Regions from separate parts of the Kluyvera sp. 142486 genome, predicted to be linked through region 1. Evidence: predicted binding sites of a transcription regulator. Region 1 holds the regulator's gene; the other holds the start of a gene.
What was found. The regulator PurR, encoded in region 1, represses purine synthesis genes. The targets are predictions, from matches to a motif close to CANGCAAACGTTTGCNTG.
Positions count from the first base shown of each region.

Region 2: pyrD (quinone-dependent dihydroorotate dehydrogenase) is a predicted target of PurR. The motif match lies at 1,160-1,177, and genes of this name have one in related genera.

Region 1 is NZ_JBKHUI010000001.1:305,808-309,224, forward strand. It holds gene ACLGE8_RS01515 (MFS transporter) at 1-317, opposite strand, end outside; gene ACLGE8_RS01520 (YnhF family membrane protein) at 478-567, opposite strand; gene purR (HTH-type transcriptional repressor PurR) at 862-1,887, shown strand; gene punR (DNA-binding transcriptional activator PunR) at 1,906-2,817, opposite strand; gene punC (purine nucleoside transporter PunC) at 2,931-3,417, shown strand, end outside.
Region 2 is NZ_JBKHUI010000025.1:8,623-12,039, forward strand. It holds gene pepN (aminopeptidase N) at 1-305, shown strand, start outside; gene ssuE (NADPH-dependent FMN reductase) at 436-1,011, opposite strand; gene pyrD (quinone-dependent dihydroorotate dehydrogenase) at 1,263-2,273, shown strand; gene zapC (cell division protein ZapC) at 2,438-2,980, shown strand; gene ACLGE8_RS21130 (YcbX family protein) at 2,977-3,417, opposite strand, start outside.

The DNA.
Region 1 (3,417 bases):
TTAAGGCTGGTGATAATACGTGACAGCATCAGGGTGGTGTAGTCCGGCGCCATCGCCGAAAGCACGTTGCCGAGGGTAAAAATGGCCATCAGGAAGATCAGGGCGTTTCGACGGGCACGATGTGAAAGCAGCAGCGTCATCAGCGGCGCACCAACCATCACCCCTACGGCATAGGCGCTGATCAGCATCCCGGCTGCGGGAATGGAGACGTCCACACCTTTTGCAATCACCGGCAGGAGACCCATTGGGGAGAATTCGGTCGTCCCGATGCCAAAGGCCCCAATGGCTAACGCCAGTAAGGGAAAGTTAATTTTCATGCAAATGCTCCGGTTAGCCGCACGACAGACGCGGCATGTCGATAATGGGCAAAAGCATGACATCAATCACATAAAAACAGAAGTGTACAAAACAGCAAAAGATTATTGCTAAATGGGTAACAATCAGACAGGAGGGAGCGAGTGCCCCCTCGCAGAGGAATTAATGCAGTACAGCAGTCAAACCTGCGGCAACGATCAGCGCAAGGGTAATGACGGTGGTGGTGAGTGACATCTTAAGTTCGGTACTCATCAACTTTTCTCCTTTTTATCGCTACAGCAAAACTGAGCTAGCTCATTTTTACACAGTATTGCGCAAAAATCTTCACAGATTTAGCAGGATGTTTGTTTTTACTCTTCCACTTTGCGTCAGGATAAGTCAAAATTCGACGCTTATTTATAAGCGTACCGGCCATTGACCCCCTCCTGTCGTCCTGTATCGTTTTCCCGGCGAATCGCAATCCACAAAATTGCGTCAGGGTGTGTGAAGGCAAACGTTTTCCTTTCGATTTTATCAGGGGCAGGCCAGGGTCTGGAGTGAGATGGAATGGCAACTATTAAAGATGTAGCGAAGCGCGCAAACGTTTCCACTACAACCGTATCACATGTAATTAACAAAACGCGTTTTGTCGCCGAGGAGACGCGTGAAGCCGTCTGGGCGGCGATCAAAGAGTTGCACTACTCTCCGAGCGCCGTTGCCCGCAGCCTGAAGGTGAACCACACCAAATCGATTGGTTTGCTGGCAACCAGCAGCGAAGCGGCCTACTTTGCCGAAATTATCGAAGCCGTTGAGAAAAACTGCTTTGAGAAAGGTTATACCCTGATTCTGGGCAACGCCTGGAACAACCTGGAAAAACAGCGCGCCTACCTGTCGATGATGGCGCAAAAGCGCGTGGATGGCCTGCTGGTCATGTGCTCCGAATATCCGGAATCCCTGTTGACGATGCTCGAAGAGTACCGACACATCCCGATGGTGGTGATGGACTGGGGCGAAGCCAAAGCGGACTTCACCGACTCGGTTATCGATAACGCCTTTGAAGGCGGCTATATCGCCGGTCGTTACCTGATTGAGCGCGGTCATCGCGATATCGGCGTCATCCCTGGCCCACTAGAGCGCAACACCGGCGCAGGTCGTCTGGCGGGCTTTATGAAAGCGATGGAAGAAGCGCAGATCAACGTACCAAAGAACTGGATTGTGCAGGGCGACTTCGAGCCAGAATCGGGTTATCGCGCAATGCAGCAGATCCTGTCCCAGCAGCCGCGCCCTACCGCTATCTTCTGCGGTGGTGACATTATGGCGATGGGCGCACTGTGCGCCGCGGATGAGATGGGTCTGCGCGTGCCGCAGGACATTTCGCTGATCGGCTATGATAACGTGCGCAACTCACGTTTCTTCACCCCGGCGCTGACGACCATCCACCAGCCGAAAGATTCGCTTGGTGAGACGGCGTTTAACATGCTGATGGACCGTATCGTCAGCAAGCGAGAAACCTCGCAGTCGATTGAGGTGCATCCGCGCCTTATCGAACGTCGCTCCGTGGCCGACGGCCCGTTCCGCGACTATCGCCGCTAAGCGTTACCCACGGACACCCTACTCGGGTGTCCGCAGCCATTCCTCATTTAACGTCTCGCTATCCCCCAGATATTCCAGCAGCCAGCTTAACGCCGGCGACGCTTCGCTTTGCTGCCACGTCAGGCAACAGGCGGCATCCGGGAAGGGGTTCTCAAGCTGTAGCGCCACCCATGCCCCGCTATCCAGCCATGGCTGCGCCAGATGCCCCGGCACCATCGCCGCACAAAGCCCCGCCGAGATACAGGTTTCCGATGAGGCCCAGTCCGGCACCACCACTCGCTTCTGGTTATCGAGCAGCCAGGTCGTTCGCTTCGGTAACGATCGCGAGGTATCTTCACGCACCAGCGACGGCCAGTTGCGCAACACATCATCGCTGAGCGGGCCTTCCATCTGTGCCAGCGGATGGGTACTCGCCACCACGCAGTGCCAGTTGAGCATCCCCATATCGCGGAACGCGAAGCGACCACCGACCGGGATCGCCTGGGTGGCGCCAATCGCCAACTCTACGCGACCATCGGCCAGCGCATCCCAAACGCCGTTGAACACTTCCTGGTAAACAATCAACTCCACGTCGCTAAAGTGACGGTAGAAATCGACAATCAACTGCCGGGTTCGCTGCGGCTTCACGATATTATCGACGGCAATCGCCAACTGCCCTCGCCAGCCGTTGGCGATTTGCTGGCACTGCTGACGGGTGATCTGCATTTTTTTGATAACAGACCTGCCCTCTTTCAAAAACCAGGCTCCAGCCGGGGTAAGTTCAACGTCCCGATGACGACGTCCGAACAGCGGTACTGCCAACCATTCTTCAAGTTGACGCACCGTATAGCTGACCGCAGAAGGCACGCGATGAAGCTCCTGCGCCGCAGCGCTAAAGCTGCCGTTGCGCGCCACCGCATCAACCACCTCCAGAGAATATTCAGACCACATTTTATGCCTTCAAATATTTTGAATCCATGACTCAAATATTAGCGTTTCACAAGCCGTTATGCACTCTCTACACTCAGCGGCATCGTTTATTCATGATAAAAAGGGCGAAATTAATGCAACCTGGGAAAGGATTTTTAGTCTGGCTCGCGGGGCTGAGCGTATTGGGCTTTCTGGCTACCGATATGTATCTCCCCGCCTTTGCCGCCATTCAGGAAGACCTGCAGACGCCGGCATCAGCCGTAAGCGCAAGTCTCAGCCTGTTCCTGGCCGGTTTTGCCGTCGCGCAGCTCCTCTGGGGGCCGCTGTCAGATCGCTACGGTCGCAAGCCGATTCTGCTATCCGGGTTAACCATTTTCGCTATCGGCTGCATTGGCATGCTGTGGGTGCGCGATGGCACCACGCTGCTGGTGCTGCGCTTTGTTCAGGCCGTTGGCGTCTGCGCCGCGGCGGTGACCTGGCAGGCGATGGTGACCGATTACTATCCGGCCCAGCGTACCAACCGCATTTTTGCCACCATCATGCCGCTGGTTGGGCTCTCTCCGGCGCTCGCCCCGCTGCTGGGTAGCTGGCTGCTGGCGCACTTTGACTGGCAGGCCATCT
Region 2 (3,417 bases), on a different contig from region 1:
ACCACCGTTCATTTAGCATGAATAACCCGAACCGTATTCGCTCGCTGATTGGCGCCTTTGCCGGCAGCAACCCGGCGGCGTTCCATGCGGCAGATGGCAGCGGCTATCAGTTCCTGGTAGAAATGCTCACCGTACTGAACAGCAAAAACCCGCAGGTGGCTTCGCGTCTGATTGAGCCGCTGATCCGTCTGAAACGCTATGATGTTAAGCGTCAGGCATTAATGCGTGCCGCGCTGGAGCAACTGAAAGGGCTGGAAAATCTCTCTGGCGATCTGTACGAGAAGATTGCTAAAGCATTAGCTTAACCAGTAGCCCGGACGAGGCGTAAGCCGACTCCGGGAAATTCGGTAGCAATCCCGGCGTCGCGTTTGTACGGCCGGGTTACATTGATGCAAACAAAAACGCCGCTGGGTCTTCCCTGCGGCGTTTTTTTTATCAAACATGTTCGGTGATTCGCACGGAACTGAACGTGGGAACCTGGATATCCCGCCGATGCAGCGCCTGCCAGAATGTCTCCAGCGCGCTGTCCAGACGGTTGTGCAGATTCGGGCTGAACTGCGGCTTATGTTGATAATCGGTCACCTGGCTATCGTCGGCAAACACGCCCTGCAGGATCTCCTGGGCCTTCAGCGCATTCAACACCGGTTTCAGTGCGTAATCCACTGCCAGCATATGCGCCACCGTGCCGCCGGTTGCTAGCGGCAGTACGACTTTGCCTTCCAGCGCACGCTCGGGCAGCAGATCCAGTAGTGCTTTTAATGCGCCAGCGAAAGAGGCTTTATAGACCGGCGTGGCGATAATCAAGCCGTCGGCGTGTGCCAACTGCTCGGTCAAGGTTTGCAGCGCAGGGCTGTCGAAGCGGGCGTGAAACAGATCTTCGGGGTCGAAGTTCTGCAAATGCCAATGGAAAACTTCAACGTCGGCGGCAGAGAGTTTTTCCCGAGCGTACTCCAGCAGGGCGCTGGAGCGAGAAGGAAAACGGGGGCTGCCTGCTAAAGTAATGACGCGCATGGTCTCTCCTTATAACTAAAAACAAACATTAATCTAAAATTGATAACATTTGCATCAGTGTGTCAGAGAGGAATCCGCGGGCGAAATACTTTTTCTGATGATGGATTACCAGAAAATGCATATGCGGAGTGCGGGGGAGGTTGAATAGAAGGAAAACGATTGCGCTTTTTTTGCCACAGGTCAATTCCATTTCTGAGCGTTATCGCACATAATACGCCCCCGGTTTGCACACCGGGAATCCAGGAGAGTTCATGTACTATCCCTTCGTTCGTAAAGCACTTTTTCAGCTCGATCCAGAGCGCGCTCATGAATTAACGTTTCAACAATTACGTCGCGTCACCGGCACTCCGCTGGAAGCACTCGTGCGTCAAAAAGTGCCGGAAAAACCGGTCACCTGCATGGGGCTGACGTTTAAAAATCCACTGGGTCTGGCCGCCGGTCTGGATAAAGACGGCGAATGCATCGATGCCTTAGGGGCGATGGGATTCGGCTCTATTGAGATTGGCACCGTCACGCCGCGTCCGCAGCCGGGTAACGACAAGCCGCGCTTGTTCCGCCTGGTCGATGCCGAAGGGTTGATCAACCGTATGGGCTTCAATAACCATGGCGTTGATAACCTGGTCGAGAACGTAAAAAAAGCGCATTTCGACGGGATCCTGGGGATTAATATCGGTAAAAATAAAGATACCCCGGTTGAGCAGGGAAAAGATGACTATCTGATTTGTATGGAAAAAATCTACGCCTATGCCGGTTATATTGCGATTAATATCTCCTCGCCAAATACCCCAGGCCTGCGTACGTTGCAATATGGCGATGCGTTAGACGATCTCCTTTCCGGTATTAAAAATAAACAATCTGAACTTCAAGAAAAGCACCATAAATATGTTCCAGTGGCGGTGAAGATCGCTCCGGATCTATCTCATGAAGAGTTGATCCAGGTTGCCGACAGTTTAGTTCGCCATAATATTGATGGGGTGATTGCGACCAATACCACATTGGATCGTTCTCTGGTTCAGGGGATGAAAAATTGCGATGAAATGGGTGGCTTAAGCGGTCGTCCATTACAATTAAAAAGCACCGAAATTATTCGTATGCTGTCAGCCGAATTAAAAGGTCAATTACCGATTATTGGCGTTGGCGGTATCGACTCGGTGATTGCGGCGCGTGAAAAGATGGCAGCTGGTGCCTCTCTGGTGCAGATCTATTCCGGGTTTATTTTTAAAGGCCCGCCGCTGATTAAAGAAATCGTTACCCACATCTAGTATTTTTCCTGATAATGTGATCCAGGGCTTTATTTCCAGCCCTGGTTGCATTATATTCCCGTATTGTTGCTTATTTAAACATATTGGTCTTTTATTATTTAAGGCTAAGTAACGCAACGGAAGAATGGGCAATGCATTGGATGCGAATATGACGGGGGAGTAAAATGCGAATTAAACCTGATGATAACTGGCGTTGGTATTATGATGAAGAGCACGATCGAATGATGCTCGATTTAGCCAATGGTATGTTGTTTCGTTCGCGTTTTGCTCGCCGAATGTTAACCCCTGATGCTTTTGCGCCAACCGGGTTTTGCGTTGACGATGCCGCGCTTTATTTCTCTTTTGAAGAGAAATGTCGTGATCTTGTGCTTTCAAAAGAACATCGTGCTGAGCTGATTCTTAACGCCCTTGTCGCCATTCGCTTCCTCAAACCGCAAATGCCGAAAAGCTGGCATTTCCGCGCGCACGAAGAGAGCTGGTCTCCGGTAACCGGCGATGCGGCGGCCGTGTGGCTGAGCGACGATGATAGCCAGGTTAATTTGCTGGTAGTAGAGCCGGGTGAAAATGCAGCCCTTTGCCTGCTGGCTCAGCCGGGTTTGGTATTGGCCGGGCGCACTATGCAGCTTGGCGATCCTATCAAAGTGATGAACGACAGGCTGCAACCTCAGCCGGGGCTGGACGGTTACAGCCTTGAGCAGGCGGTTTAAAGCTTCAGCTTTAGCGCCGTTTTCGGAACGCAGCTACAGCTGAGAATCGTACCATCGTCAGCTATCGCACTCTTTTTCAGCGGGCTCACTTCACCATCCAATAGCGTCACACGACAGCTGCCGCAGATGCCTGCACGGCAGGAGTAGGGAACGCGAATGCCTTGCTGCTCCAGCTGTTCCAGCAAAATCTGCTGATTATTCCCGGTAAAGCGACTGCCTTCCCAGTCAATTTCTACGAGCGCATCCTGCTGTGTTTGCGGAGCCAGCGCTTCGTCGGTTTTCCCCGCACCGTACATGATGGCCGGGCCGATGGTAAGAATTTCTACTTCATCACCCACGCGAACCACGCCGCTATTGCGGGCAATCAGGTTCTGACCGAAATCCACGTCGCCGTTGGCGGGGTTGGTACGAAACGACTGTAGCGTGCTCAGCGGTTC